4 regions of the Streptomyces sp. NPDC025806 genome follow, and region 2 is predicted to be linked to each of the others. Evidence: riboswitches for the same ligand, from Rfam matches in the RefSeq annotation. Region 2 holds a riboswitch; each other region holds the start of a gene.
The links. Region 2 has a riboswitch for cyclic di-AMP ahead of ACZ4E1_RS07635 (M23 family metallopeptidase). Riboswitches for the same ligand answer to the same signal wherever they lie in the genome.
Positions count from the first base shown of each region.

Region 1: it holds a riboswitch for cyclic di-AMP, as region 2 does, so the genes downstream of both, ACZ4E1_RS37810 (M23 family metallopeptidase) here and ACZ4E1_RS07635 (M23 family metallopeptidase) in region 2, are expected to answer to the same signal.
Region 3: it holds a riboswitch for cyclic di-AMP, as region 2 does, so the genes downstream of both, ACZ4E1_RS31565 (C40 family peptidase) here and ACZ4E1_RS07635 (M23 family metallopeptidase) in region 2, are expected to answer to the same signal.
Region 4: it holds a riboswitch for cyclic di-AMP, as region 2 does, so the genes downstream of both, ACZ4E1_RS25390 (C40 family peptidase) here and ACZ4E1_RS07635 (M23 family metallopeptidase) in region 2, are expected to answer to the same signal.

Region 1 covers NZ_JBVHMU010000031.1:12,152-19,029, reverse strand. The annotation lists gene ACZ4E1_RS37830 (aspartate aminotransferase family protein) at 1-171, shown strand, start outside; gene ACZ4E1_RS37825 (helix-turn-helix domain-containing protein) at 264-890, shown strand; gene ACZ4E1_RS37820 (DUF6126 family protein) at 901-1,065, shown strand; gene ACZ4E1_RS37815 (tyrosine-protein phosphatase) at 1,081-1,878, opposite strand; cyclic di-AMP (ydaO/yuaA leader) riboswitch at 2,246-2,438, shown strand; gene ACZ4E1_RS37810 (M23 family metallopeptidase) at 2,444-3,175, shown strand; gene ACZ4E1_RS37805 (SGNH/GDSL hydrolase family protein) at 3,299-4,117, shown strand; gene ACZ4E1_RS37800 (TetR/AcrR family transcriptional regulator) at 4,169-4,783, opposite strand; gene ACZ4E1_RS37795 (APC family permease) at 5,061-6,656, shown strand.
Region 2 covers NZ_JBVHMU010000003.1:110,153-117,030, forward strand. The annotation lists gene ACZ4E1_RS07620 (DNA gyrase/topoisomerase IV subunit A) at 1-1,433, opposite strand, end outside; gene ACZ4E1_RS07625 (M16 family metallopeptidase) at 1,765-3,120, shown strand; gene ACZ4E1_RS07630 (M16 family metallopeptidase) at 3,138-4,505, shown strand; cyclic di-AMP (ydaO/yuaA leader) riboswitch at 4,794-4,958, shown strand; gene ACZ4E1_RS07635 (M23 family metallopeptidase) at 4,971-5,756, shown strand; gene ACZ4E1_RS07640 (GntR family transcriptional regulator) at 6,020-6,706, shown strand.
Region 3 covers NZ_JBVHMU010000017.1:85,219-92,096, forward strand. The annotation lists gene ACZ4E1_RS31560 (tellurite resistance/C4-dicarboxylate transporter family protein) at 1-323, opposite strand, end outside; gene ACZ4E1_RS31565 (C40 family peptidase) at 421-1,626, opposite strand; cyclic di-AMP (ydaO/yuaA leader) riboswitch at 1,635-1,838, opposite strand; gene pcrA (DNA helicase PcrA) at 2,137-4,719, shown strand; gene ACZ4E1_RS31575 (M23 family metallopeptidase) at 4,753-6,444, opposite strand; gene ACZ4E1_RS31580 (esterase/lipase family protein) at 6,719-6,878, opposite strand, start outside.
Region 4 covers NZ_JBVHMU010000011.1:187,865-194,742, reverse strand. The annotation lists gene bioB (biotin synthase BioB) at 1-987, opposite strand, end outside; gene ACZ4E1_RS25415 (8-amino-7-oxononanoate synthase) at 1,145-2,329, shown strand; gene ACZ4E1_RS25410 (DUF397 domain-containing protein) at 2,310-2,543, opposite strand; gene ACZ4E1_RS25405 (helix-turn-helix domain-containing protein) at 2,594-3,445, opposite strand; gene ACZ4E1_RS25400 (ATP-binding protein) at 3,725-4,165, shown strand; gene ACZ4E1_RS25395 (DUF6328 family protein) at 4,250-4,771, opposite strand; gene ACZ4E1_RS25390 (C40 family peptidase) at 4,839-5,312, opposite strand; cyclic di-AMP (ydaO/yuaA leader) riboswitch at 5,316-5,442, opposite strand; gene ACZ4E1_RS25385 (hypothetical protein) at 5,865-6,173, opposite strand; gene ACZ4E1_RS25380 (ATP-dependent Clp protease proteolytic subunit) at 6,181-6,819, opposite strand.

The sequences.
Region 1 (6,878 bases), on a different contig from region 2:
GGCGACCATCTGGAGGTCATCAAGCTGATCCCGCCGCTGGTGATCGACGAGGCGGACGTCGAGCGCTTCGTCGAGGCGTTCACCGCCGTCATGGACGACGCGCACAGCGGGGGCGGGCTGATGTGGGACTTCAGCAAGACGCTCATCAAGCAGGCGGTCGCGAACCGGTGACCGCCGCAAGCGGCTGACCGGAAACCGCGGAGATTCTTGCCTCTGAGGCAAGTAATTTGCCGGGGAGGCAGGCTTCTGGCTGAATCGTCAGCATGAGCCCTGCCTCCCCGGAGGGTACTCCGGAACCGCCGGAGCTGCCCGCCGTCGCACCCCAGTTGCGCGCCCTGCGCCGCCGCGCCTCCCTCACCCTGGAGGCCGCCGCCCGCTCCGCCGGTCTGTCCCCGGCCCATCTGTCCCGTCTGGAGACCGGGCAGCGCCAGCCCTCGCTGCCGATGCTGCTCGGGCTCGCCCGGATCTACGGCACCACGGTCTCCGAACTGCTCGGCGAGACCCCGGCCGACCGCGACGCCGTCGTCCGGTCCGCCGCCATGGAGCCCACCGAGGCCGGCGGCTGGACCTACTTCCAGGCCGGTTCGCCCGGCCGCGCCATGCAGTCGCTGCGCGTCCACGTCCCGTACGGCACCCAGGGCGACATCGTGCGGGTGCACCCGGGGGAGGAGTGGCTGTACGTCCTGGAGGGGCGGCTCACCCTGCGCCTGGGCGACACCTCGTACCGGCTGGAGCCGGGCGACAGCGCCCACTTCGACTCGCTCACCCCGCACCGGATCGCCGCGGCGGACCGGTCCGGGGCCGAGCTGCTCTTCGTCCACACCCTGCTGCAGAGTCCGACCGCCGCCCTGTGCCTCGGCCCGGCGTCGGCTCCGATCCGAGAGGTCTGAGAGGCCCGACATGAGTGACGCGACCGAGCCCACCGACGCCCCGAAGCCCGCCGCCCGCAACATCGAGGACAAGATGCCGCGCGGCATCCTGGTGCGCGTTCTCCTCTACGTCTTCGCGGGACACGCCTTCGCCGCGTTCATCTACCTGCTCTTCACCCTGGGCGCGAACCGGTAGGCGCACCCGCGGCCGTCAGTCGAGCAGGCGCTCCCGCAGCCGGTCGCGGTCGGCCGCGGTGAGGCCGAGACCCTCCGCGAAGTAGCGCTCCGTGCCGCCCCAGTGCTGCTCGATGGTCTCGAAGGCCGCGCGCAGGTACTCGGCGCGGGCGTCGAACAGCGGGCTGAGCAGCTCCATGACCTCGGGGGAGTAGGCGTCCGGGGAGGTGGAGCTGCGGTGCACCTTGTAGCGGCGGTGCTTCGCGTTCGACTCCAGGTAGTCCGCCTCGATGGCCTCGCGCTCGACGCCGACCGCGAGCAGCGTCACGGCGATCGACAGTCCGGCGCGGTCCTTGCCCGCCGCGCAGTGCATCAGCGCGGGCACGCTGTCCTCGGCTACGGCGCGCAGCACGCGGCCGTGCTCGGCGGTGCGGTCGGTGATGATCGACCGGTACGAATTGATCATGCGGTCCGCGGCGCGGCCCCCGGAGAGCAGCGCGCGCAGCTGGTCCATGTCGCCGTCGCGGACCATCTTCCAGAACTCGGAGCCGTCCGCCGGGTCCGACAGTGGCAGGTTCACATTGCGCACGCCGGGCAGCGCGACGTCGGCGCCCTCCAGCTTCTGGTCCGCCGCGTTGCGGAAGTCGAAGATCGTGTGCAGGCCGAGCCCGGAGAGGAACGCCGCGTCCTCGGCCGTGGCGTGGGCGAGGTGACCGGAGCGGAAGAGCACGCCGGGGCGCACGCGCCGGCCGTCCACGGTGGGGAGGCCGCCCACGTCGCGGAAGTTGCGCACTCCGGTCAGCTCGGGCTCGGTGGACGGGGCGTGCTGCGTCACGGGTGCTCCTCCCGGTCGGGTCACCGGCGCTGCTCGCCGGCGGGCGCGCTCCCGACGATACGACATGGATTCAGAGGGCAACCATGTGTCCGTTTTGGCCTATTCATCATTAACTGTCCATAGATTTACGGACGTTGTCACCCGTCGCGTGAGCAGCGTCATATCCGTGACGGTCCGTGGTGGATCTTCCGGACGGCTTTCCCGGGAATTCCTTACGGTAAGGCGCCGGTAAAGCGGGCGAGGTAGACGCAGGGTGACACAGTAAAGGCGTGAACGATCAAGAAAAGGCAGGCCAGGGGGAATTCGGAACTTGTCGCTTCGTTTCTTGCTGCCCTACGGTCACGCTCATTCCGGTCGGAACGCCTAGTCCTGCCGCCGGCCGGATTCCTCACTACGACCCGTGACGGCAGGAGCGGGGGACCCACAGGCAAGAACGCCGCCCGGGAATTCCCCACAGCGGCTCGGGGTGAAGTCGTGTCCCTGTCAGGAATGGCGAGGGCGCGGCCGGACATCTCCCGTCCGAACCCGACAGCTCACCTCGCAGGCGACGGAGAGGAAATCCGCCATGCCCGCACAGGGTAAGCACCGCCGCCAGAAGTCCCACCGCCTCGGCCGCGCCGCCGCCGTCGTCACCGTCGGTGGCGCCGCGCTCGCGCTGCCGCTGATCGGCGCCACCGGTGCGCAGGCCGCCACCGCCCAGACCTACACGGTCAAGGCCGGCGACACGCTCTCCAAGATCGCCAAGGCGGAGAACGTCGAGGGCGGCTGGAAGAAGCTCTACGCGGACAACAAGTCCGTGATCGGCTCCGACGCCGGCCTGATCAAGCCCGGCGAGAAGCTCACCCTCGGCGGCGCCGCGAAGACCACGGCCACCCAGGCGAGCACCTCCACCGCCGCCTACGTGAAGCCGGTCGACGCGCCCGAGGGCACGCCGTACCACCAGAACGGCAGCATGTGGTCCAGCGGCTACCACACCGGCACCGACTTCGTCGTGCCCACCGGTACCCCGATCAAGGCCATCGCTGCGGGCACCGTCGTCTCCGCCGGCAACGGCGGCGCGTACGGCAACCAGGTCGTCATCCAGCACGCCGACGGCCACTACTCGCAGTACGCCCACCTGTCCCAGCTCGGCGTCTCGGCCGGCCAGGCCGTCTCCGCCGGCACGCAGATCGGCCTCTCCGGCGCGACCGGCAACGTGACCGGCCCGCACCTGCACTTCGAGATCCGCACCACCCCGGACTACGGCTCGGACGTCGACCCGGTCGCGTACCTGCGCGCGCACGGCGTCTCCATCTGACCCCACGCGTGATCCACACTCGGCGCCCGGATATTCCCCGGGCGCCGAGTGCTGTATCTCACCACTCGTCAACCCCTGGCTACGGTCGCGTAGGTCACAGGTCAGGGTGAAGGATGTGTGGTCGTGGCAAACGAATCGAGATCACTCAGCGGCGGCACGATTCGGTCCTATGTGGCGGTGGGGGACAGCTTCACCGAAGGCGTCGGGGACCCCGGACCCGACGGCAGCTTCGTGGGCTGGGCCGACCGGCTCGCCGTCCTCCTCGACGACCGGGTCCCCGAGGACACGTTCCAGTACGCGAACCTGGCCGTACGCGGCAAGCTCATCGACCAGATCGTCGAGCACCAGGTGCCGAAGGCCCTGGAGCTCGCCCCCGACCTGGTGAGCCTGGTCGCCGGCGGCAACGACATCATCCGCCCCGGCACCGACCCGGACGACGTGGCCGAGCGCTTCGAGAAGGCCGTGGCCCGGCTCTCCGAGGCCGCCGGGACCGTCCTCGTCGCCACGGGCTTCGACACCCGCGACGTCACGGTCCTCAAGCATCTGCGCGGCAAGATCGCCACGTACAACATGCACGTGCGCGCCATCGCCGACCGGTACGGCTGCCCGGTGCTCGACCTGTGGTCCCTGCGCTCCGTCCAGGACCGCCGGGCCTGGGACGACGACCGGCTGCACCTCTCGCCCGAGGGGCACACCCGGGTCGCCCTGCGCGCCGGACAGGTCCTCGGCGTGGACGTGCCCGCCGACCCGGAGCAGGCGTGGCCCCCACTGCCGCCGCGCGGCACCTTCGAGGTGCGGCGCGACGACATCCACTGGGCCCGCGAGTTCCTCGTGCCCTGGATCGGCCGCCGCCTGCGCGGCGAGTCCTCCGGCGACCGCGTGGAGGCCAAGGGCATCCTCGACCCGCACACCATCAAGGCCCACCTGGAGTCCGCCTCCTGAGTGACGATCCCGGCACCCGCGCCCGCGGGTGCCGGGATCCGCCTCTCAGGCTCAGGCGCGGGTCAACTCGGCCCGGTCGAGCCCCAGTTCACGGGCCAGCGCCTCGTCCGCCCACTCCTGCGTCCGGGCCCGGGACACCGCCGTGTCGTACGCCGTCATCTGCACGGCCAGACCGTCGAGCAGCGCCGTCACGCGCAGAGCCGACGCCATCGGGTCGGCGCACGTGAACTCGCCCGCCGCGACCCCCTCCGAGATCACCTCGGCCAGCGCGGCCTTCCAGCGGCGGTCCAGATCCCGGGTGACCTCCCGCAGCGCGTCCTCGCGCAGAGCCGCCGCCCAGCCCTCGATCCACAGCCGCCAGCCCTTGGCCTGCCCCGTCGGCCCGTACCAGCGCACCGCCGCCCGCAGCCGCTTGAGGGCGCTCGTGCGGCGGCCCAGCAGCTTGCGCAGATGCGCGAGGTCGCCCTCGGCGGCGTAGGTGAACGCCGCCGCGACGAGCTTCTCCTTCGTCGAGAAGTGGTACAGCACCAGCGCGTTGCTCACGCCGAGCGCCGAGGCCACGTCGGCGATGCGCACGGCGGCGACCCCGCGCGCCTCGATCTGCTCGATGGCGGCCCGCAGCAGCTCTTCGCGCCGCTCGGCCACGCTCAACCGGACTCTGGTCACCCGGTCACCCTAGTTGCCGTCGCGGCGAAGCGGCATCCGGGATCGCGTCGGGCCGGTGCGCGGGGCGGGGTCCGGCGCCACGTGCGCGGTCGCGTTCCCAACCGCTTCGTGCACGGCTCTTGACACCTTCTCGTGGCGCGCGCCACAGTCCACCTACCCGCTCTCTACTGACTGGCCATTCAGTCAATAGCCGGTCCCCGAGAAGCACCCGCGGTCTCCCCGGCCGCCCGCACCGCCGTCCCCGACCGAGCAGTCCTGTCGTCGCCAGGAGCCCTCAGTGACCCAAGCGCCGCCCGTTCCCACGCCCCCGCCCGCCCCGGACACCCCCGACCTCTCCGAGGGCTGGGGCGAGCAGCGTTCCCGGCTGCGCAAGGATCTGCGCCGCCTGGACGTGCTGTTCTTCCTCATCTGCACCCTCGTCGGACTCGACACGATCGGCTCCGTCGCCGCCCAGGGCCCGCAGGGCATCACCTGGATGGCGATCCTCGCCCTCGTGTTCTTCCTGCCCTACGGCCTGCTCGTCGCCGAACTCGGCTCGGCGTTCCCCGTGCAGGGCGGCCCCTACGTCTGGACCCGGCTGGCCTTCGGCCGGCTCGTCGCCGGCGTCAACCAGCTCCTGTACTGGATCTCCAACCCGGTCTGGGTGGGCGGCAGCCTGTGCATCATCGCCCTCACCACCTGGGAGGAGTTCTTCACCCCGCTGCCCGGCTTCTGGAAGTACGCGGCGGGCCTGATCTTCATCTGGGGCGGCGCCCTCGCCGTCGTGCAGTCCGTCCGCATCGGCAAGTGGGTGCCCATCGCGGGCGCCGTCGCCCGCATCGTGCTCCTCGGCTTCTTCCTCGTCTCCGTGGTGATCTTCGCCCTGGAGCACGGGGTGCACGCGCTGCCCGCGGGCGAGTTCGTCCCCACGTACGCCGGGTTCGTCGCGCTGGTCCCCGTCCTCATCTTCAACTACGTCGGCTTCGAACTGCCCAGCTCCGCCGCCGAGGAGATGAAGAACCCCCGCCGCGACATCCCGCTGTCGATCCTGCGCTCCGGCCTCGCCGCCGTGCTCCTCTACGGCGGCCCGATCCTCGGCATCCTGTTCGTCCTGCCCGGCAAGGAGATCGGCAGCCTCGGCGGCTTCATCGACGCCTGCAAGGCCGTCTTCACCGTCTACGGCGGCTCCATCGCGGCCGACGGCACCGTCACCCTCACCGGTCTCGGCTCCCTGTTCGGCGCGGTCGCCGCGGCCGGCCTCATCATCGGCCTGCTCACCTCCGGTGTCACCTGGGCCATGGGCGCCCACCGCGCCCAGGCCGTGGCCTGCGCGGACGGCGCCGGCCCCGCCTGGATCGGCCACATCTCCGAGAAGCACGGCACACCGGTACGGGTCAACATCCTGTCCGCCGTGCTCGCCTCGATCCTGTTCGTCGTCGCCCTGAACCTGACCGACGGGAACGGGGAGAAGTACTTCGCGGCCGGCCTGGGCCTGACGATCTGCACGACCTTCATCTCGTACGTCGTCATCTTCCCCAGCCTCGTCGTGCTGCGCCGCAAGTACCCGAACCAGCCCCGGCCCTACGCCGTACCGGGTGGCCGCCTGGGCACCTGGATCGTCGCCGCACTGGCCACCGGCCTGGTCGCCTTCACCGTGGTCGTGCTGATCTGGCCCGGCTTCGGCGTCGGCTGGTTCGGCACGGACGGCAACGCGGCCGACTCGCTGCCCGCGTCCTTCGCGGGCCAGCGCGCGGAGTACACCCTGAGCCAGGTCCTCCCGCTGCTCCTGTTCGTCGGCATCGGCCTCCTCTTCTACGCGTCGGGCCGCAAGGCGCGGGCGGCGCAGCGGGCCCGTGGGGTGTCGGACCGCGAGGACGTCCTGACCGGCGAGTGACGAGACGCGCCGCCCGCGTACAGAGGATCCCGCCCGGCTCCGGCCGTGCGGGATCCCTCGTGCGTCACGGGGCGTCTCGCCGGGTGGGGGCTGTGTCGGTGTGCGGCTTTGCCGCGGGGGGATGCTGCCGGTCGGGCGGTCGGCCGCCGCTCTCGTCGTGGCCGGCCGCGCTCCGCGGCTGAGCCGCTCACGACACAGCCCTACGCCCCTGGAATGCGGACC
Region 2 (6,878 bases):
ATCTTGCGCAGCTCGGTGTCGGAGTCCAGGATGCCGGTCAGCTCGTCGATCTCGCCGTTGAGCTTGTCGCGCTCCGCCTCGAGCTCGATGCGGTCGAACTTGGTGAGCCGGCGCAGCGGCGTGTCGAGGATGTACTGCGTCTGGACCTCGGTCAGCGAGAAGCGCTCCATCAGGCGCTCCTTGGCCTGCGCACTGTTCTCACTGGAGCGGATCAGGCGGATGACCTCGTCGATGTCCAGAAGGGCGACGAGGAGACCCTCCACCAGGTGGAGGCGGTCCTGCTTCTTGCTGCGGCGGAACTCGCTGCGGCGGCGGACCACGTCGAAGCGGTGGTCCAGGTAGACCTCGAGCAGCTCCTTGAGGCCGAGCGTGAGCGGCTGACCGTCGACCAGCGCCACGTTGTTGATACCGAAGGACTCCTCCATCGGCGTCAGCTTGTAGAGCTGCTCCAGGACCGCCTCGGGCACGAAGCCGTTCTTGATCTCGATGACCAGGCGCAGGCCGTGCTCGCGGTCCGTGAGGTCCTTGACGTCGGCGATGCCCTGGAGCTTCTTCGAGCCGACCAGTTCCTTGATCTTCGCGATGACCTTCTCGGGGCCCACCGCGAACGGCAGCTCGGTGACGATCAGCCCCTTGCGACGCGCCGTCACCGCCTCCACCGCCACGGTCGCGCGGATCTTGAAGGTGCCCCGGCCCGACTCGTACGCGTCCCGGATGCCGGACAGACCGACGACCTTGCCGCCCGTGGGCAGGTCGGGTCCGGGGACGAACCTCATGAGCGTGTCGAGGTCGGCGCCCGGGTGCTTGATCAAGTGGCGCGCGGCGGCGATCACTTCGCCCAGGTTGTGCGGCGGCATGTTCGTCGCCATGCCGACCGCGATGCCGGACGTGCCGTTCACCAGCAGGTTCGGGTACGCCGCCGGGAGGACGACGGGCTCCTGCTCCTGGCCGTCGTAGTTCGGCGTGAAGTCGACCGTGTTCTCTTCGATCGACTCGGTCATGAGCGACGCGGCCGGGTCCATGCGGCACTCCGTGTACCGCATGGCCGCCGGGCGGTCGTCGTTGCCGAGCGAGCCGAAGTTCCCGTGGCCGTCCACCAGGGGGACCCGCATCGAGAAGGGCTGGGCCAGGCGCACCAGGGCGTCGTAGATCGACGTGTCGCCGTGGGGGTGCAACTTACCCATGACCTCGCCGACGACACGGGCGCACTTCACGTAGCCGCGCTCGGGGCGCAGGCCCATCTCGTTCATCTGGTAGACGATCCGCCGGTGGACGGGCTTCAGCCCGTCCCGCGCGTCGGGCAGGGCGCGCGAGTAGATGACCGAGTACGCGTACTCCAGGTAGGAGCCCTGCATTTCGTCGACCACGTCGATGTCGAGGATCTTCTCCTCGAAGTCGTCGGGCGGCGGGGTCTTCGTGCTGCGGCGGGCCATCGCTGCTGCGGCTCCTTCACCAACATGAACGGGTACATGAACGGGAACTGTCGCGGACCATTGTGGACCGCCCCACTGACAACGCCGATCGCGACCCGTCCATACCGGTGGGTCCGCGGCCGCCGCTGGGTGCTCGCACGCTACCCGCGCGGCGCCCCCGGCTCGAACCGCGCTTCGTTTCGACTCGACCCGCGAGGCGCTCCGCGCTCGCTCTCGGCGTAGCGCCGGCGGGAACTTCGCCAGGCGTCAGCACGCTTGCATACAGTGGCGGGACTGGTAGCAGTTCTGCGCGTTCACGCAGTTCTCCGCGATCGAAGGGACGTACATGCCCATGGGTCACACGGCCACGGCCGAGGCCGGCTCCGGCGGCCTGACAGCGACCGAACACCGGCTGGCCAACGGCCTGCGCGTGGTGCTCTCCGAGGACCACCTGACCCCGGTCGCCGCGGTCTGCCTCTGGTACGACGTCGGCTCGCGCCACGAGGTCAAGGGCCGTACGGGCCTGGCTCACCTTTTCGAGCACCTGATGTTCCAGGGCTCGAAGCAGGTGCCGGGCAACGGCCACTTCGAGCTGGTCCAGGGCGCCGGCGGCTCCCTCAACGGCACGACGAGCTTCGAGCGGACGAACTACTTCGAGACCATGCCCGCGCACCAGCTCGAGCTCGCGCTCTGGCTGGAGGCCGACCGCATGGGCTCCCTGCTCACGGCCCTCGACGACGAGTCGATGGAGAACCAGCGGGACGTCGTGAAGAACGAGCGCCGCCAGCGCTACGACAACGTTCCGTACGGCACCGCGTTCGAGAAGCTGACGGCCCTCATGTACCCCGAGGGCCACCCGTACCACCACACGCCCATCGGCTCCATGGCCGACCTGGACGCGGCCACCCTGGAAGACGCGCGGAACTTCTTCCGCACCTACTACGCGCCGAACAACGCGGTGCTGTCCGTGGTCGGCGACATCGACCCCGAGCAGACGCTCGCCTGGGTCGAGAAGTACTTCGGCTCCATCCCGGGCCACGACGGCAAGCCCGCCCCGCGCGACGGCGCCCTGCCCGAGGTCATCGGCGAGCAGGTCCGCGAGGTCGTCGAGGAGGACGTGCCGGCCCGCGCCCTGATGGCGGCCTACCGGCTGCCCCAGGACGGCACGCGCGCGTGCGACGCCGCCGACCTCGCCCTCACCGTCCTCGGCGGCGGCGAGTCCTCGCGCCTCTACAACCGCCTGGTGCGCCGGGACCGTACCGCCGTGGCCGCCGGTTTCGGCCTGCTGCGCCTGGCCGGTGCCCCCTCCCTCGGCTGGCTGGACGTGAAGACGTCCGGCGACGTGGAGGTGCCCGTCATCGAGGCCGCCGTGGACGAGGAACTCGCCCGGTTCGCCGACGAGGGGCCCACCGCCGAGGAAATGGAGCGGGCCCAGGCCCAGTTGGAGCGCGAGTGGCTCGACCGGCTGGGCACTGTTGCGGGCCGCGCCGACGAGCTGTGCCGCTACGCCGTCCTCTTCGGCGACCCGCAGCTCGCCCTCTCGGCCGTGCAGCGCGTCCTCGAGGTGAGCGCCGAGGAGGTCCAGGAGGTCGCCAAGGCCCGCCTGCGCCCCGACAACCGCTCGGTCCTCGTCTATGAGCCCACAGCGGCCGAGGACACCGACGAATCCGACGAGAGCGACCAGAGCGACGAGGAGGCGGGCCGGTGACCGAGCAGCTCGCGACCATGGACTTCCACCCCCGGCCGCAGGCGGGCGACGCCAGGCCGTGGGCCTTCCCGGCCCCGCAGCGCGGCGTGCTCGGCAACGGCCTCACGGTGCTGCGCTGCCACCGCCCCGGCCAGCAGGTCGTCGCCGTGGAGATCAACCTGGACGCGCCCCTGGACGCCGAGCCCGAGGGCCTCGACGGCGTCGCCACGATCATGGCGCGCGCCTTCAACGAGGGCACGGACAAGCACTCGGCGGAGGAGTTCGCGGCGGAACTGGAGCGCTGCGGCGCCACCATGGACGCGCACGCCGACCACCCCGGTGTCCGGGTCTCCCTCGAAGTGCCCGTCTCCCGCCTCCCGAAGGCGCTCGGCCTGCTGGCGGACGCCCTGCGCGCCCCCGCCTTCGCCGACAGCGAGATCGAGCGCCTGGTGCGCAACCGCCTGGACGAGATCCCGCACGAGAGCGCCAACCCGGCCCGTCGCGCCGCCAAGGAGCTCTCCAAGCAGCTGTTCCCCGCCACGGCGCGCATGTCGCGCCCGCGGCAGGGCACCGAGGAGACCGTCGCCGGCATCGACGCCGCCGCCGTACGCGCCTTCTACGAGCGGCACGTCCGCCCGGCCACCGCCACCGCCGTCGTGGTGGGCGACCTCTCCGGCGTCGACCTCGACACCCTCCTGAAGGACACGCTCGGCGCCTGGACCGGTGACACGGCGCAGCCGCGTCCGGTCCCGCCGGTCACCGCCGACGACACCAGCCGGGTCGTCATCGTGGACCGCCCCGGAGCCGTCCAGACGCAGCTGCTCATCGGCCGCATCGGCCCCGACAAGCACGACCGCGTGTGGGCCGCCCAGATCCTCGGCACGTACTGCCTCGGCGGCACGCTGACCTCCCGTCTGGACCGGGTGCTGCGCGAGGAGAAGGGCTACACCTACGGGGTGCGCTCCTTCGCCCAGGTGCTGCGCTCCACGGCGGACGGCACGGGGGCCGCGATGCTCGCCATCAGCGGCTCCGTCGACACGCCGAACACCGGACCGGCGCTCGACGACCTGTGGAAGGTGCTCCGCAAGCTGGCCGCCGAGGGTCTGACCGACGCCGAACGGGACACGGCGGTGCAGAACTTGGTGGGCGTGGCCCCGCTGAAGTTCGAGACCGCCGCCGCGGTCGCGGGCACGCTCGCCGACCAGGACGAGCAGCAGCTGCCCGAGGACTTCCAGGCCCAGCTGTACCGCCAACTGGCCTCCACGGGCACCGTGGAGGCCACCGCGGCCGTCGTGAGCGCCTTCCCTGCGGACCGTCTGGTGACGATCCTCGTGGGCGACGCCGCGCAGATCGAGGAGCCCGTCAAGGCCCTCGGCATCGGCGAGGTGACCGTCGTCGCAGGCTGACGCCGCCGGCTGACGACGCCACGCCCGGGCGGCAACGCCCGAAACGGGACGAAGCCCCGGAAGCCGCACAGGCCTCCGGGGCTTCGTGGCGTCACTCACGTTTCCCGCGGGCCGCGTTCGATTCACCCAGCACGTCACCGTGCGTCGTAAATGCCCGAATTGATGTAGAGGTTGCCCGTGTGCCCTGTGGCATGCGCTACAAAAGCCGGGATCCGTTTGTTGATTGAAAGATGTCCCGCTTAGCGTCGGTCCGGCTGTTCGCCACGTATGAGCCGCGCCCGCGGCCCCGGACAGTCATCGCCGAGTCCCCCACGGCGCGAGCCAGGGGAGCCGGGGACCCATCGCAGTCCCTGGGGTGAATCGGACGCTCTTCCCGTACGGGGAGGGGGCCCGTAGGAGACCTTCCTGCTCCGAACCCGTCAGCTAACCCGGTAGGCGAGAGGGAAGGAAAGGATCAGCCACTCCATGGCGTTCACCCGTGCCACCGGGAAGCATCGTCGTCCGAGCCGCCTCACGCGCACCACGGCGCAGGTCGCCGGCGTCGCGGCGCTCACCACGACCGGTGTCATCGGAGGCCTCGCCGCCCCCGCTCTCGCCGCCGACACCGCCGCGCCCGCCGACCAGAACGGTCTGACGCAGGCCATCGCGATCGGCGACACCCTGGCCGCCCAGATCGACGCCCAGGCGACCGCGCAGAAGAAGGCCGCCGACGAGGCCGCCGCGCAGAAGAAGGCCGAGGCCAAGCAGCGGGCCGAGGAAGCCAGGCGCGAGGCCGCCGAGAAGGCCGCGAAGGAGCGCGAGGCCAAGAAGCGCGCCGCCCGCGCGGCCGAGCGCAAGCGCCTCAACACCTACGTGGCGCCCATCTCCGGCTCGTACGTCTCGACCGCCTACAAGGCCTCCAGCGGCCTGTGGTCCTCCGGCAGCCACACCGGCATCGACTTCCACGCCGCCAGCGGCACGAGCGTCCACGCGGTCGGCTCCGGCACCGTCGTGGAGGCCGGCTGGGGCGGCGCCTACGGCAACAACATCGTGATCAAGATGAACGACGGCACGTACACCCAGTACGGCCACCTGTCGTCCATCGGCGTCTCCGTCGGGCAGAGCGTGACGCCCGGACAGCAGATAGGCCTCTCCGGCGCCACCGGCAACGTGACCGGCCCGCACCTCCACTTCGAGGCCCGTACGACGCCCGAGTACGGCTCGGACATCGACCCCGTCGCGTACCTCCGCTCGCACGGCGTCAACGTCTGACCCGACATCCGCAGCACCGCAAGAAAGCCCCGGCCGCGTGCCGGGGCTTTCGCGTTCCGGCGTTCCGTCGCACCTTCACCAGGTCCCCGCGTCATCGCTGTCCAAAAAATATCCCTGAATTCGGGGCTCCCGTCGGAAATTCGGGTGAGGTGGAATAGAGTCACTGGACGAGCGCGCGGAAATCGGTGCCGATCGCGCTTTCAGGGGCGTCCGCCGTCCGCGTTTCGCGGGGGCCGGGCGGAGAGCAAGGCGGAGGTCGGGGCATGCGCATTCCCGCGCACTCGGTATGCACGGCGATCCGCGACGACATCGTCGCGGGCGTGTACGAGCGCGGCAGCAGACTCACCGAGGAACTGCTCGCGCGCCGCTACGGAGTCTCGCGCGTCCCGGTCCGCGAGGCGCTGCGCACCTTGGAGGCGGAGGGCTTCGTCGTCACGCGCAGGCACGCGGGCGCGTGCGTGGCCGAGCCCACCGAGAGTGAGGCGGCCGACCTCCTGGAGATCCGCATGCTGCTCGAACCCCTGGGCGCCGCCCGCGCGGCGCAGCGTCGCACGGACGCTCACCTCAAGGTGCTGCGCGGCCTGGTCAGGCTGGGTCAGGAGCGCTCGAAGGAGGGGAGCGGCGAGGATCTGCGCTCGCTGGGGGCCTGGTTCCACGAGACGCTCGCCCAGGCCTCCGCCAGCCCCGGCCTCATCACCCTGCTCACCCAGGTCCGGCACAAGATCGCGTGGATGTACGCGGTCGAGACCCCCGAGCGGCCGGTCGACTCCTGGGCCGAGCACGGCGCGGTGGTCGACGCGGTGGCCCGTCGTGACGTCGAGCGCGCCCGCGCCCTGACGGCCGCGCACATCGCTCGCGAGGCGACGGTCCACCGGCTGCGCGTCCCCCGCGCGAGTGAACGCGTGAGGACTTCGCAACATGCCGTAAACACGACCGGGCTCCACCATTAACACGGCCGCCGTATACAAAGACGTACGGCATTCACGGAACGGTCCGTCCGGAATTTCCCCTGCCTGAATTCCGGTGGGGAATCAATCCGGTGAATCTTTCTGCGATGAATTGCCGTCGTGTTCTGGGCTCGGCAGCGGAAATGCTGACGGAAAAAGCAGAGCCGCGCGCTCC
Region 3 (6,878 bases), on a different contig from region 2:
ACGGCCACGAACAGCACCGGCCACACCACCACCGAGATCCCCAGCAGCACCTCGGCGAACCCGAGACGGCCGGCCAGCGCGTACCGGGTGCCGAGCACACACGTCGCGGCCACCGCCGTGAGTGCCGCGGGCGTGTCCGCCTCCCGCTCCCAGCGGCCCCGGTCCCCGAACAGGCGGGCGCAGAAGACGACCGCGAGCAGCCCCCACAGCGCCGAGGCCAGCACGAGGAACACGGCCGAGAGCACGTCCTGCCCGAGCAGATGGAGGCCGACCGAGACGATGCCGGTGGCCATGACGGCGGCGCCGGCGGCCGGCGGGATCATCGCCCAGGGGGAGGAAGGGGAGGGCGCTGCGGGGTCGGGGGTCCCGGGCACGTCCGGGCGGTCGCGGTCCACCGCCCGAACGTAACCGCGAGCGGCGTCAGGCGGGGCGCACCACGCTGTGGATCGACGCCGTGCCGTCGTAGTAGATGGACTCCTCGCGCACGTACGCGCCCGGCTTCGGGGCGTGGATCATGATGCCGTCGCCCTTGTAGATGCCGACGTGACTGATGTCGTCGTAGAAGAAGACCAGGTCACCGGGCTGGATGTCGGACAGCGGGACCGTCGTGCCGATCTCCACCTGGTCCCAGGTGGTGCGCGGCAGCGAGATCCCGGCCGCCTTCCAGGCCGCCTGCGTGAGCCCCGAGCAGTCGTAGGAGTCCGGGCCCGTGGCACCCCACACGTACGGCTTGCCCTCTTGGGCCTTGGCGAAGGCGAGGGCCTTCGCGGCCTTCGTGGCGTACGAGGTGTCGGTGGAGCCCGAGCCGGTACCCGAGCCGGTGTCCGAGCCGGAACCCGTCGAGGAACCGGACCCGGAGGCGTCCTCCTGCTGCTGCGCCTCCTCCGCGGCCTTCCGCTTGGCCTCCTCCTCGGCCTTCTGCTTGGCGGCGAGCTCGGCGGCCTTCTTGCGGGCCGCCTCCTGCTTCTGCCGCTCGATCGCGGCGAGCCGCGCCTTCTCCTCGGCCGTCAGCTCCGACAGCAGCTTCCGCGCGTCGGCGAGCTTGGTCTGGACGGTCTGCTTGGACGTCTTCAGCTCGGTCTGCGACGTGGTCAGCTGCTTGAGGCTCTCCTGCGCCTCGGTGCGCTTCTTCGCCGTCTCGCGCTGCTGCACCTGGTAGTCGTCGACCGCCTTCTTCTGGCGGGACGTCAGCCGGCTCATCAGCTGGTCCTGGGCGAAGTAGTCCTCGGGGTTCTCCGCGAGGAACATCGTCGCCGTGTCGCTCACCCCGCCCGTGCGGTACTGCGCGGCGGCGAACCGGCCGAGCTCCTCGCGGGCCGTGTTCATCTTCTCGGTGCGCTGCGCGATGTCGTCGAGGAGGTGATCGACCTGCTTCTTCTTGCCGGTGGTCCGCTCCTGCGCCGCGTTGTACTTCTGCGTGGCCACCTCGGCCTGGCGGTAGAGCGTGTCGACCTTCTTCTGCACCTCTTCGAGGCTCGGCTTCGCGGGCTGGGCCGGAGCGGCCTGGGCCGTCTGCGAGAGCAGGGCGACGGAGGTGAGGGCGGCGGTCGTGATGCCGACCGCGGGGGTCGTACGGGTGCCGCCGGTCATCCGGGAGCGGGTACGCGGCTTGCGGTGCGACGCCAAGGCAGGCGACTCCTTCCGTAATCCGCCTACCGGGTTAGCTGTCGGGTTCGGGCTCGTGCCCCATCGCTTCGGTGCGCGGTGGTGCACGTCGTACGGAAGGCTGCCCTACGGCCAACCATCCGGCGCCGCCGGACTGTTGACCGATTCACCCCAAGGTCGGTGGGTCCCCGGTTCCCTGCCTCTCGGCGTACGGGACTCGGCGGGGGCTGTCCGCTCGCCGCGTTGTTCGCGGGCGGGGGGACGGACTGCCCGCGCAGCACCGTAGCCAACTCGTGTTGCTGCTGTGAAGGTTGATGTTCGATATGCCCGATACGTTTTCGTGACCATTTCCATGATCTCTACGCCGCGGGCCCCGAACGGCCTTTGCTGTCGCGCTGGGTGACCAGGGCATCGCGAAGGGTGGTGCGACGTGTGTCACCGTGAGCGGGACGAGCGTCTCCGTGAATGCGAGGAGCGTCTCCGTGAAGGTGACGGCGGGCTGTCGGTGGGGCGGCCTAGACTCGGAGAGCGATGAGCAGCCTCTTTGACGACAGCTTCCTGGCCGGCCTCCAGTCCCCCGCGGAGGAGCCCCCGCCGCCGCCCGAGGACCCCGAGCACGACGGGGCCCCCGAGCCGCTCCCGGACGACCTGTTCGGGGGGAAGTTCGACGCGCCCGCGGACCGGGACACGCACTACCGCGACGGGGCGCCCCGCCCGGTCCTGGACCCGGAGGCCCTCCTGGAGGGGCTGAACGAGAACCAGCGGGCGGCCGTGGTCCACGGCGGCTCCCCCCTGCTCATCGTCGCGGGCGCCGGCTCCGGCAAGACCCGCGTCCTCACGCACCGCATCGCGTACCTGTTGGGTCAGCGCGGCGTGCACCCCGGCCAGATCCTCGCGATCACGTTCACGAACAAGGCCGCGGGCGAGATGAAGGAGCGCGTCGAGGCCCTCGTGGGCCCGCGGGCGAACGCGATGTGGGTCTCCACCTTCCACAGCGCCTGCGTCCGCATCCTGCGCCGCGAGTCCAAGCGGCTCGGCTTCACGTCGTCGTTCTCGATCTACGACGCCGCCGACTCCAAGCGCCTCATGGCCCTGGTCTGCCGCGACCTGGACCTGGACCCGAAGAAGTTCCCGCCGAAGTCCTTCAGCGCCAAGATCAGCAACCTGAAGAACGAGCTGATCGACGAGGAGGACTTCGCCGCCCAGGCCGCCGACGGCTTCGAGAAGACCCTCGCCCAGGCCTACGCGATGTACCAGTCCCGCCTGCGCGAGGCGAACGCGCTGGACTTCGACGACCTGATCATGACGACGGTCAACCTGCTGCGCGCCTTCCCGGACGTCGCCGAGCACTACCACCGCCGCTTCCGGCACGTCCTGGTCGACGAGTACCAGGACACGAACCACGCGCAGTACGCCCTGGTCCGCGAGCTGGTCGGCACCCCCGCCGCCCACGACGCGGAGGTGGAGGCGGGCGTGGACGCGCCGCCGGCCACGGACGACCCCGGCCCGGCCGAGCTGTGCGTCGTGGGTGACGCCGACCAGTCGATCTACGCCTTCCGCGGCGCCACGATCCGCAACATCCTCCAGTTCGAGGAGGACTACCCGGACGCGACGACGATCCTCCTCGAACAGAACTACCGCTCGACCCAGACGATCCTCTCCGCGGCCAACGCGGTCATCGAGCGCAACGAGTCGCGCAGGCCGAAGAACCTGTGGACGAACGCGGGCGCGGGCGCCCAGATCACCGGCTACGTCGCGGACACTGAGCACGACGAGGCCCAGTTCGTCGCCGACGAGATCGACCGGCTGACCGACGCGGGCGACGCGAAGGCCGGCGACGTCGCCGTCTTCTACCGGACCAACGCGCAGTCCCGTGTCTTCGAAGAGGTCTTCATCCGCGTCGGCCTCCCCTACAAGGTCGTCGGCGGCGTCCGCTTCTACGAGCGCAAGGAGGTCCGGGACGTCCTCGCCTACCTGCGGGTCCTCGCCAACCCGGAGGACTCCGTCCCGCTGCGCCGGATTCTGAACGTGCCGAAGCGCGGCATCGGCGACCGCGCCGAAGCCATGATCGACGCCCTCTCCCAGCGCGAGAAGATCTCCTTCCCGCAGGCCCTGCGCCGGGTCGACGAGGCGTACGGGATGGCGTCCCGCTCGACGAACGCGGTGAAGCGGTTCAACACGCTGATGGAGGACCTCCGCACGATCGTCGAGTCCGGCGCGGGCCCGGCGACGGTCCTCGAAGCCGTCCTGGAGCGCACCGGATACCTCGCCGAGCTCCAGGCCTCCACCGACCCGCAGGACGAGACCCGCATCGAGAACCTTCAGGAACTCGCGGCCGTGGCCCTGGAGTTCGAGCAGGAGAACGCGGCGGGGGAGGGCGCTGCCGAGGAGGGCGCGCAGGCCGAGGCCTCCGGCGGTACGCTCTCGGACTTCCTGGAGCGGGTCGCGCTCGTCGCCGACTCCGACCAGATCCCCGACGAGGACGACGACGGCAGCGGCGTCATCACGCTGATGACCCTGCACACCGCGAAGGGTCTGGAGTTCCCCACGGTCTTCCTGACCGGCCTGGAGGACGGCGTCTTCCCGCACATGCGCTCCCTCGGCCAGGCCAAGGAGCTGGAGGAGGAGCGCCGGCTCGCCTACGTCGGCATCACGCGCGCCCGCGAGCGGCTCTATCTGACCCGCTCCTCGATGCGCAGCGCCTGGGGCCAGCCCTCGTACAATCCGCCGTCGCGGTTCCTGGAGGAAATCCCGGCCGCGCACCTGGACTGGAAGCGCACGGGTCCGGCGACACCGTCGGCGACGGCCGGGCGCGGTGGCTTCGGCGGCTCCGGCGGCGGCTTCGGGAAGAGCGGTGTCGCGGCCTCGCTGTCCTCGACCCTGTCGTCGTCGCGCTCGCGTACGACGCCCGCGTTCGCCACGAGCCGGGGGCGGGCGGGCGACAAGCCGGTCGTGGCCCTCGCGGTCGGCGACCGTGTCACGCACGACCAGTTCGGCCTCGGCACGGTCGTCGGGGTCAACGGGCAGGGCGACAAGGCGGAGGCGACGATCGACTTCGGCGACCCGAAGCCGAAGCGGCTGCTGCTGCGGTACGCGCCGGTCGAGAAGCTGTAGCCCGGCCCCGGCCGGGGGCGTCGGGCCGGGGCGTCAGGTCGGGTCGAGGCCGTGGCTGCGCAGCCACGGCAGCGGGTCGACCGCGGCGCCGCCGCCGGGGTGTACCTCGAAGTGCAGGTGCGGGCCGGTCGAGTTGCCGGAGTCGCCGGACGTCGCGATGACGTCACCCGCCTTCACCGGCCCGCTCAGCACCGTGTGCCGGGACAGGTGGCAGTACCAGGTCTCCGTGCCGTCCTTGGCGGTGACGATCGCCATGTTCCCGTACGCGCTGTTGAACTGCGTGCGGACGGTGCCGTCGGTCGCCGCCATCACGGGGACGTACGAGACGGGGAAGTCGATGCCGGTGTGCGAGGACATCCAGTTGATACCGGCCTGGCCGAAGTAGGCGGACAGGCCGTGGGCCGCGACCGGCAGGGCGAACTTGGGACGGGCCGCCTCCTTGCGGGCGGCCTCCTCGGCGGCCTTCTTGCGGTCCGCCTCCTGCTTCGCCTTCAGGTCGATGCGCTCCTGCGTGCGGCTCGCCCGGTCGGCGAAGTCGCCCGCGTCCGCGGAGAGTCCGCGCAGCTGGGTGTCCAGCTTGTTGTTCGCGACGGAGGGCTTCACGGTCGCGACGTCGGGCGCCGCGGCGGCCTTCGTCTCCTTGGGCTCCTCGCCGCCGAGACCGCCGACGGACGCGGCGGCGACACCGGCGACACCGATCGCGCAGACCGAGGGCACGGCGACGGTCAGCAGGGCGGAACGCTTGGCGGGCGTCCGGCGACGGGCCGCCGCGCGACCGCGCGGGGCGCTCCGCGGCGCCGCGGCCCGGGCCAACTCCGGCTCCCAGGGGTTCGGTTGCTCCTCGGCGTCCAGGGCATCCGCCGCGTCGTCCTGCTCCGCGTCGGCCGGAGTGGGGGCATCCGCTTCGTCGTAGGCATCCTCGGGCACGTACTGGTCCGGTACGTGGGCGTGGAGCGTGTCCTGCGCGGTCTGGGCCGGCTGGGCAGTCTGGGTTTCGGTGCCGGCCGAGTTCCAGGCAGTGGCGTCGTAGGCGCCGGTGTCGTAGGACGTGGAGCCGAGGAGGGCCGAGTGGTCGAAGCCGGCGGTCTCGAAGCCCGTGGTGTCGAACGTGGCGGTCCCGTGCGCCGGGGTCTCGTAGCCGACGCCCTGGAAGCTCCCGGTCTCGAAGGCCGGCGCATCGAAGGCCGACGTCTCGAACGAGGGCGTCTCGAACGTGGACGTCTCGAAGGCGGAGGCCTCGAACGGGGACGTCGTCGCCGTGTGATCCGTGTAGCCCGTGTAGTCCGCCGACGCGGCCGGGAAGCCGGCCGAGGTGGAGTCGTAGCCCGGGTGCTGGAACCCGGTGGCGTCGAAGGCCTGCGTCCCGAACTCTGACGTGCCGTCAAAACCCGCGTGCCCGGTGGCGGACTGCGTGTCCCACTGCCCGGTGTGCTGCTGCCCGTACCCGGGGTCGGTCCACAGGCCCGAGGTGTCGTAGCCGCCGGTCCCGTGCGTCTCGTACGAGGACGTGGCGTACGGGTCCGCTGCCGCCGCGTACTGCTGGTGCTGGTGCTGCCCGTCCGACCCGTACCACTGCCCGGAGTCCTGGACATGGCCGTAGGAGCCGGTGCCGTAGGGGTCTGAGTCCGCCAGGTCGCCGAAGAGCGGGTCAGTGGCGAAGCTGGTCGTGGAGTAACCGTCGTAGGTCGCGTCGTGCGCGCTCCCCGACGGATGACGGTCGTTCACCAACTTCTCTTTCGCCTCGACGACAGGGGCTGCCAGAGCAGTGCGGCGACTGTACCCGGCGGTACGAGCGCACGACAATCTTCGGCAGGTTTCCCCGCTCCAGGAAAGGGGCAATCGGCGTTGTTTCGGTGAACTGCGGGCATGCGCTTGGCGCTGAGTTCGAGACGAGTTCGAGAAGGCCGGAGCCCGGGACGTGCGGGTACGTACCGCTCTGTGCGCGTTGAGGGTCCGCAGGGGCCGCGGGTTCGAACACAGCCCCTGGGAAAGGTGGTCGTCAGGCGACGGTGAGACCGCCGCGCGTGTCGGCGGCGCTGTCCGCCCCCGCCGCCGGGTCGGCGGCGAGTGCCTCGCGGATGGCCGCCGCGACCGCCGGATGCACCGGCAGGGCCAGGTGCCCGATGCCGGTGACCCGCACGTTCTGCGCGATCAGATCC
Region 4 (6,878 bases), on a different contig from region 2:
GGTCACCTGGTCGGCGCCCTCCACCTCGAAACCTGCGTCCGCGATCATGTCGAGGTCGGCCTTGCCGGCCTGGCCCTCGCTGGTCAGGTAGTCGCCCAGGAAGATCGAGTTCGCGATGTTCAGCGCCAGGGGCTGCATCGAGCGCAGGTGCACCTCGCGCCCACCCGCGATCCGCACCTCGACGTCCGGGCAGACGAACCGCACCATGGCGAGGATCCGCAGGCAGCGCTGCGGCGTCAGGTTCCACTCCTTGGCCAGCGGCGTGCCCTCGAACGGGATCAGGAAGTTCACCGGCACCGAGTCCGGGTCGAGCTCACGCAGCGAGTAGACGACGTCGACCAGGTCCTCGTCGCTCTCGCCCATGCCCGCGATCAGACCGGAGCAGGCCGACAGGCCGGCGGCGTGCGCCTTCTGCACGGTGTCCACGCGGTCCGCGTAGGTGTGGGTCTTGGTGATGTCCCCGTACGTCGCCTCGGACGTGTTCAGGTTGTGGTTGTACGCGTCGGCGCCCGCGGTGCGCAGCCGCTCGGCCTGGCCGTCGGACAGCAGCCCGAGACAGGCGCAGACCTCGACGTCCTCGTTCTCCGACTTGATCGCGTCGATGGTCTTCGCGACCCGGTCGACGTCCTTGTCCGTGGGACCGCGCCCGCTCGCCACCAGGCAGACCCGCTTGGCGCCGCCCGCGACACCGGCGGCCGCCGCCTTGGACGCCTCGTCCGGCTTGAGCCACGTGTACTTGAGGATCTCCGCCTTCGAGCCGAGGCGCTGCGAACAGTACGAGCAGTCCTCGGGGCACAGCCCCGACTTCAGGTTCACCAGGTAGTTGAGCTTGACCCGGCGGCCGAACCACTGGCGGCGCACCTTCCCGGCCGCGGCCACCACATCGAGCAGTTCGTCGTCCGACGTCGCCAGCACGGCGAGCGCCTCTTCACGGCTCGGCAGCTCGCGCCGAAGCCCCTTGTCCACCAGCGTGTTCAGCAGGTCCATGGCCTCAGATCCTGACCTATGGCACCGCTCCCGCGAAAGGAGACTTCGCACAAAGCGTGTCGTTCGACGTGTGGGTATCACCACATCCTGACCCGGTGGCGGGGCGGCTAGGGTCTGTGCATTACCTACAAAGCGTCCTCTGTGCAACGAGGGAGTCATGGCCGCAGCCCGCTCTTCTTCCGACGGTTCCGCGTTCGACTGGATCGACGACCGGCGCCGCGGCCGTGAGGCCGCCGGGCTCGTGCGCAGGCTGCGCCCCCGCCCCGCGGACTCCCCGCTCCTCGACCTCGCGAGCAACGACTACCTGGGCCTGGCCCGGCACCCCGAGGTCGTCGAGGGCGCCGCGCGCGCCGCCCGGCGCTGGGGCGGCGGAGCCACCGGTTCGCGTCTGGTCACCGGCACCACGGAGCTGCACACCCGGCTGGAGCGGGAGCTCGCCGCGTTCTGCGGCTTCGAGTCCGCGCTGGTCCTGTCCTCCGGTTACGCCGCGAACCTCGCCGCCGTCACCGCGCTCGCCCCGCACGGTTCGCTGATCGTGTCCGACGCGGGCAACCACGCCTCCCTCATCGACGGCTGCCGGCTCGCGCGCGGGACCACCCAGGTCGTGCCGCACGCCGACCCGGAGGCCGTCCGCAAGGCGCTGTCGACGCACGACGGGCCCTCCGTCGTGGTCTCCGACACCGTCTTCTCGGTCGACGGCGACCAGGCTCCGCTGTCCGAACTCTCTAATGCGGCCCGGGAGTTCGGAGCCGGCCTGATCGTCGACGACGCGCACGGGCTCGGCGTGCTCGGCGCGGGCGGGCGCGGCGCCGCGGACGCGGTGGGCCTCGCGGGCGCGCCGGACACCGTCGTGACCGTCACCCTGTCCAAGTCCTTCGGCAGCCAGGGCGGCGCCGTGCTCGGCCCGGCCCGGGTCATCGACCATCTGGTCAACACGGCCCGTACGTTCATCTTCGACACGGGACTCGCGCCGGCCGCCGCCGGTGCCGCCCTCGCCGCGCTCGAACTGCTGCGCGCGCGGCCCGAGCTCGCGCGGCAGGCGGGGCAGGTCGCGCGATCGCTGCACGAGAGGCTCGTCGCGGAGGGGCTCACGGCCGTCGAGCCTCAGGCGGCGGTCGTCTCCGTGCGGGCCCCCTCGCCGGACGAGGCCGTGCGCTGGGCGGCGGACTGCCGGGCGGCGGGCCTGTCGGTCGGCTGCTTCCGGCCGCCGTCCGTGCCCGACGGGATCTCCCGGCTTCGGCTGACCGCCCGCGCCGACCTGACGCAGGATCAGATCGCCGAGGCCGTCGGGGTGATCAGCCGCACGGCGCCCGCCGGGGCGTTCACCGCAGGGAGTCGATGAACCCCTCCCACGCGGCGGGGGTGAACAGGAGCGCGGGCCCGGCCGGGTCCTTGGAGTCGCGGACGGCGAGCCGCCCGGCGACGGCGCGGCCGGCCGGCCGCGCCGTCTCGACACAGTTGTTGGCCCCCGTGCTGCGGCTGCTGCGGCGCCATCGCGCGGCGCCCAGAAGCGCGGTGGAGGGGACGGTGGGACCGTGCCGAGGCGGAGCGGTCATGGTGCCTCCTTACCCAGCGCCGGGGCAGCGCGAGGCGTCGGCGTCCTCGCCTACCCGGCGATCTGTGCGATGAATTCCAGCGAGTCATCGGGCGGAAGTGCGTGGAGCAGGAGAGCGTCGAAGGCGTGTGCGTACGCCCTGAGGTCTTCTTTCCGCTCGAGATAGAGGCTATTCGTCAAATGGTCGAGGACGACCACATCCAGATCGGATGTGTTCGGAAACGAGAAGACTACGAACGGTCCGGTCAGGCCGATGTGCCCACCCGCGGTGAACGGAAGCACCTGGATCCGGACATGCGGCAGCCGCGCCGCCTCCACCAGCCACGCCAACTGCCCCTCCAGCACCCCCGGTCCGCCCACCACGCGCCGCAGCACCGCCTCGTCGAGCACGGCGGTCAGCTCCAGCGGCGGATCCGCCCGCAGCACGTCCTGCCGCGCGAGCCGCACCTCCACCAGGGCGTCGATGTGCCGCTCCGGCGTCCCGGCGAGCACCGAACGCGTCACCGCGCGCGCGTACTCCGGCGTCTGGAGCAGCCCCGGCACCACGCTCGTCTCCAGCGTGCGGATGCGGCAGGCCTGCGACTCCAGACTGATGAAGTCCCGGTACGAGGGCGGCAGCAGCCCCCGATAGGCGTGCCACCAGTGCTGGACACCGGCGTCGTCACCGCCGGCCAGCGCGACCACGAGCTCGCGCAGCCGGGGGTCCCTGGCCTCCAGCGCGTCGAGCAGCAACAGCACGTCCGACGGCTTCACGCCACTGCGGCCCGTCTCGATCCGGCTCACTTTCGACTGGTGCCAGCCCACGAGCCGGGCCGCCTCGCCACTCGTGAGCCCGGCGCTCACCCGCAGCGCGCGCAACTCGGCGCCGAGCTTGCGGCGCCGCACCGCGGGACCGTACTTCATGCTGACTCCTCAGGCTTCGCGGCGCGGCGGCCGCGTCCTCCCGGCCCGTTCGGCTGCGCTCACCCGCACGACGGTAGAACACCCCGGGTGCGCCCGCCCAAATACGGTCTACCGTCGTAGAGTTCACCGCTTCGAGCGACAGATATATGCATATCTTGGGGGATCGGCTGCCCGTGAGCAGGCCCGAGTGGCACTCTGGCGCGAAGCAGTCGGGGGCCGCGCGCGAGAGATCCGCGAGTGCCGGACAAGCGGCCCCGGCGGGAAAGGGACGACGTCGCCATGGCAGATCACCAGGAAGCATCCGTCACGCTGCCGAGCGACCCCGCATCGGTGTCGGCCGCCCGCTCCTACGTCGCCACCGTGCTGACCGAATGGGGCATGCCGGTGGACTGCGACACCGCCGACACGGTGCGTCTGATCGTCTCGGAGCTCGCGACCAACGCGGTGCAGCACACCCGCGGGCAGTCGCCCACCTTCACCGTCGACCTGGAGCTGGAGCGCGACGAGCATCTGCGCATCGGCGTCACCGACAGCCACCCGCGCTATCCCAAGCGCCTGCCCGCCGCCGTCCAGCAGGACAACGGGCGGGGCATGGTGATCATCCGCTGTCTCACCGCGGAGTGCGGCGGCAGACTCTCGGTCGCCCCGACCCCCGAGGGCGGCAAGACGGTGTGGATCGCCCTGCCCTGGGTCACCGCGGCGCGGACGGCCGTGTACTGATCCTCGTTCCGCGCCTCAGAGCGGCCCGGAACGCCCGGGACCGCCGGAACGCCCCGCGGCGCCGCACCACGGGCCGGGAGACCGTCACCGGGAGCGCCCGTGCCCCTCGGACGTGCCTTCCGCCGGTGGAGCCGCTCGCCGCCTGACGAGCGCCCGCCGCAGCAGCCACGGCATGACCGCCCACAGGCCCGCGCACACGACGAAGGTGCCCACGCCGGCCGCGATGCCCGCGGCGCGGTTCAGCGTCACGTCGACCACCAGGAGCACCGAAGCGCTCAGGGCGAGCACCAGCGCCCCCATGCCGCAGGCCGCGAGCCGTGAGGACACCCGGACGATCTGCGGCTTCGCTCCCAGGTGGAACAGGACCCGGTGCACGGCCGCCGGCGCGGTCAGCAGGGCAGCCGCGAGGACGGCGAGGAGCAGCGTCGTCACGTACGTGGCCCGCTGCACGGTGTCCAGGGACGGGAAGCGGGCCGTGAACGCGAGGGTGAGCAGGAAGGCGAACAGGAACTGCACCCCGGTCTGCATGACGCGCAGTTCCTGCAGCAGCTCACCGAAGTTGCGGTCGGCCCGCTCCAGCGGCGTCTCGTTGCGCTCGTCGTCCATGACGCATGGGTATCCGCCGGCGCGGGTCTCAACCCCTCACGACCCCCGGGCGGCCGTGCGGCGGGCCTCAGCGCACCCGGCCGTACCAGACGCTCTTCGTCCAGATCTTCTGCAGCCGCACGACGTCCCCGGTCTTGGGGGAGTGCCAGATGCGCCCCTTCCCGGCGTAGATGCCGACGTGGTAGACGCTGCGGCCCGAATGGAAGAACACCAGGTCACCCTGCTTGCGGGTGGAGGCCGAGACGTGGCGGGTCTTGTTGTACTGCTGCGCGGCCGTGCGGGGCAGACTCTTGCCCGCGCGCTTGAACGAGTAGAGCGTCAGTCCGGAGCAGTCGAACCGGTGCGGCCCGGTGGCGCCCCACCGGTAGGGCGCTCCCTTCTTCGAAGCCGCGATCTGCAGCGCCTTGGCCGAGGCGGTCGCGGCCGAGGCCTCGGCCGCCGCGCCGGGGACCATCAGCCCCGCTCCGGCGACCGCGAGGGTGAGGGCCGAGGCCGTTCCGGCCCGGCTGAGCAGCGAGGGAACACGATTGAGCGCAGTCATGCGCAACCCTTCGTCAACCGCCTGCGAAGGATGACCTGTCGGGTTCGGACTGGCGAAGATGCCCGGCCGCACAACGCGGCTTCACCCCAAGGGCCCCTCGTCCGCAACTCCGGCTGAGCTGCGGCGGCGGCCCGTCGTGCCTGGGTCCTCCACTCCTGCCGATGCACTTCTGTCGACCTGGCATCCGTGCGGCGGCAGGACTCGGCGTCCGCACGGACCGCCCCGCCGCTGTGGCGGGGGCTTGTCGTCGGAAGGGATCTTGACGCACTCGTGTCGTGAAATCCGAGCTGAACCAGCGGTAAGTGAGGCTCCTCACCTTTGATCCGTTCAGGTGGACAGTGCGGCATTCGATCTTCTGTCGAGGGGGCCGACCATGCCCGCACCAGCGGCGGAACCGAAGATTCCGCTGTCCGCCTACAGTTCTGGCGCAACTCCTTCGGCCCCTATGTGCGTACGACCGTCTACGCCGAACGGGGGTACCTCTTCTGGCTCGTTTGGGTCGCCCCGCAGACAGTTCGAGCCGTTTCGAGCTGCCGATGACCGCAAAGGTCCTCAACCGACCGTTTCGGGCGGCAAGGTGACCCTCTGTGTCCGCCTCTCGCCGTCGAGGACCCGCAGCGCGCGGGCGAGGGTGGACGCGTGGACCTGGCTCTCGCCCCGCCGGTGCATCAGGTCGAGCGCGTCCCGCAGTTCGGTCGCCCGGCTGACGAGGGCCTGTGCCGCGCGCAGCCCCCGATAGGTGTCGTCGCCCCGCGCCGGATTGATCCGCGCGATCAGATCGACCACCTCCAGATAGCGGTCGATCAGCTCGCACTCGGCCCGTGTCAGCGCGGGCAGGGGCGGCAGTTCGGGTGGGTACATCGACGGGTCACCTCCGCCCGGGCGTGCTCTGCGCCGACGTCTTGCGGCTCTGCACGACCTGGTCCACCAGACCGTGCTCCAGGGCCTGTTCGGCCGTGAGGACCGTGTCCCGCTCGATGTCCGCGTGCACCTGGTCCCTGGACCGGGACGAGTGCCGCGCGAGCATCTCCTCCAACTGCTCGCGCATCCGCACGATCTCCCGCGCCTGGAGCTCCAGGTCGGTGGGCTGCCCCTGGACCGGCTCCGGCAGAGCCGGCTGGTCGAGCACCACGCGGGCGCCCGGCAGCATCGTGCGCTTCCCCGGCGCCCCGGCCGCGAGCAGCACGGCCGCGACCGAGGCCGTCTGCCCCAGGCAGGTCGTCGCGACCTCGCAGCTGACGAACTGCATCGTGTCGTAGATGGCGGTCATCGCGCTGAACGAGCCGCCCGGGGAGTTGATGTACAGCGCGATGTCCCGGTCGGGCGCCAGGTACTCGAGGTGCATGAACTGCGCCATCACGTCGTTCGCCGACGTGTCGTCGATCGGCGTCCCGAGGAAGACGATGCGCTCCTCCAGGAGCTTGGAGTAGGGGTCGAGCGTGCGCTGTCCCGCGCTCGTGCGCTCGGTGAACTCCGGCAGAACGTAACGACTGGTCGGACGGGTCATGGCGGTCGCCTCCGCTGCTCGTAGGGCTCTGCCCGGCGGTGTGCCGGTGGTGTCCCGGT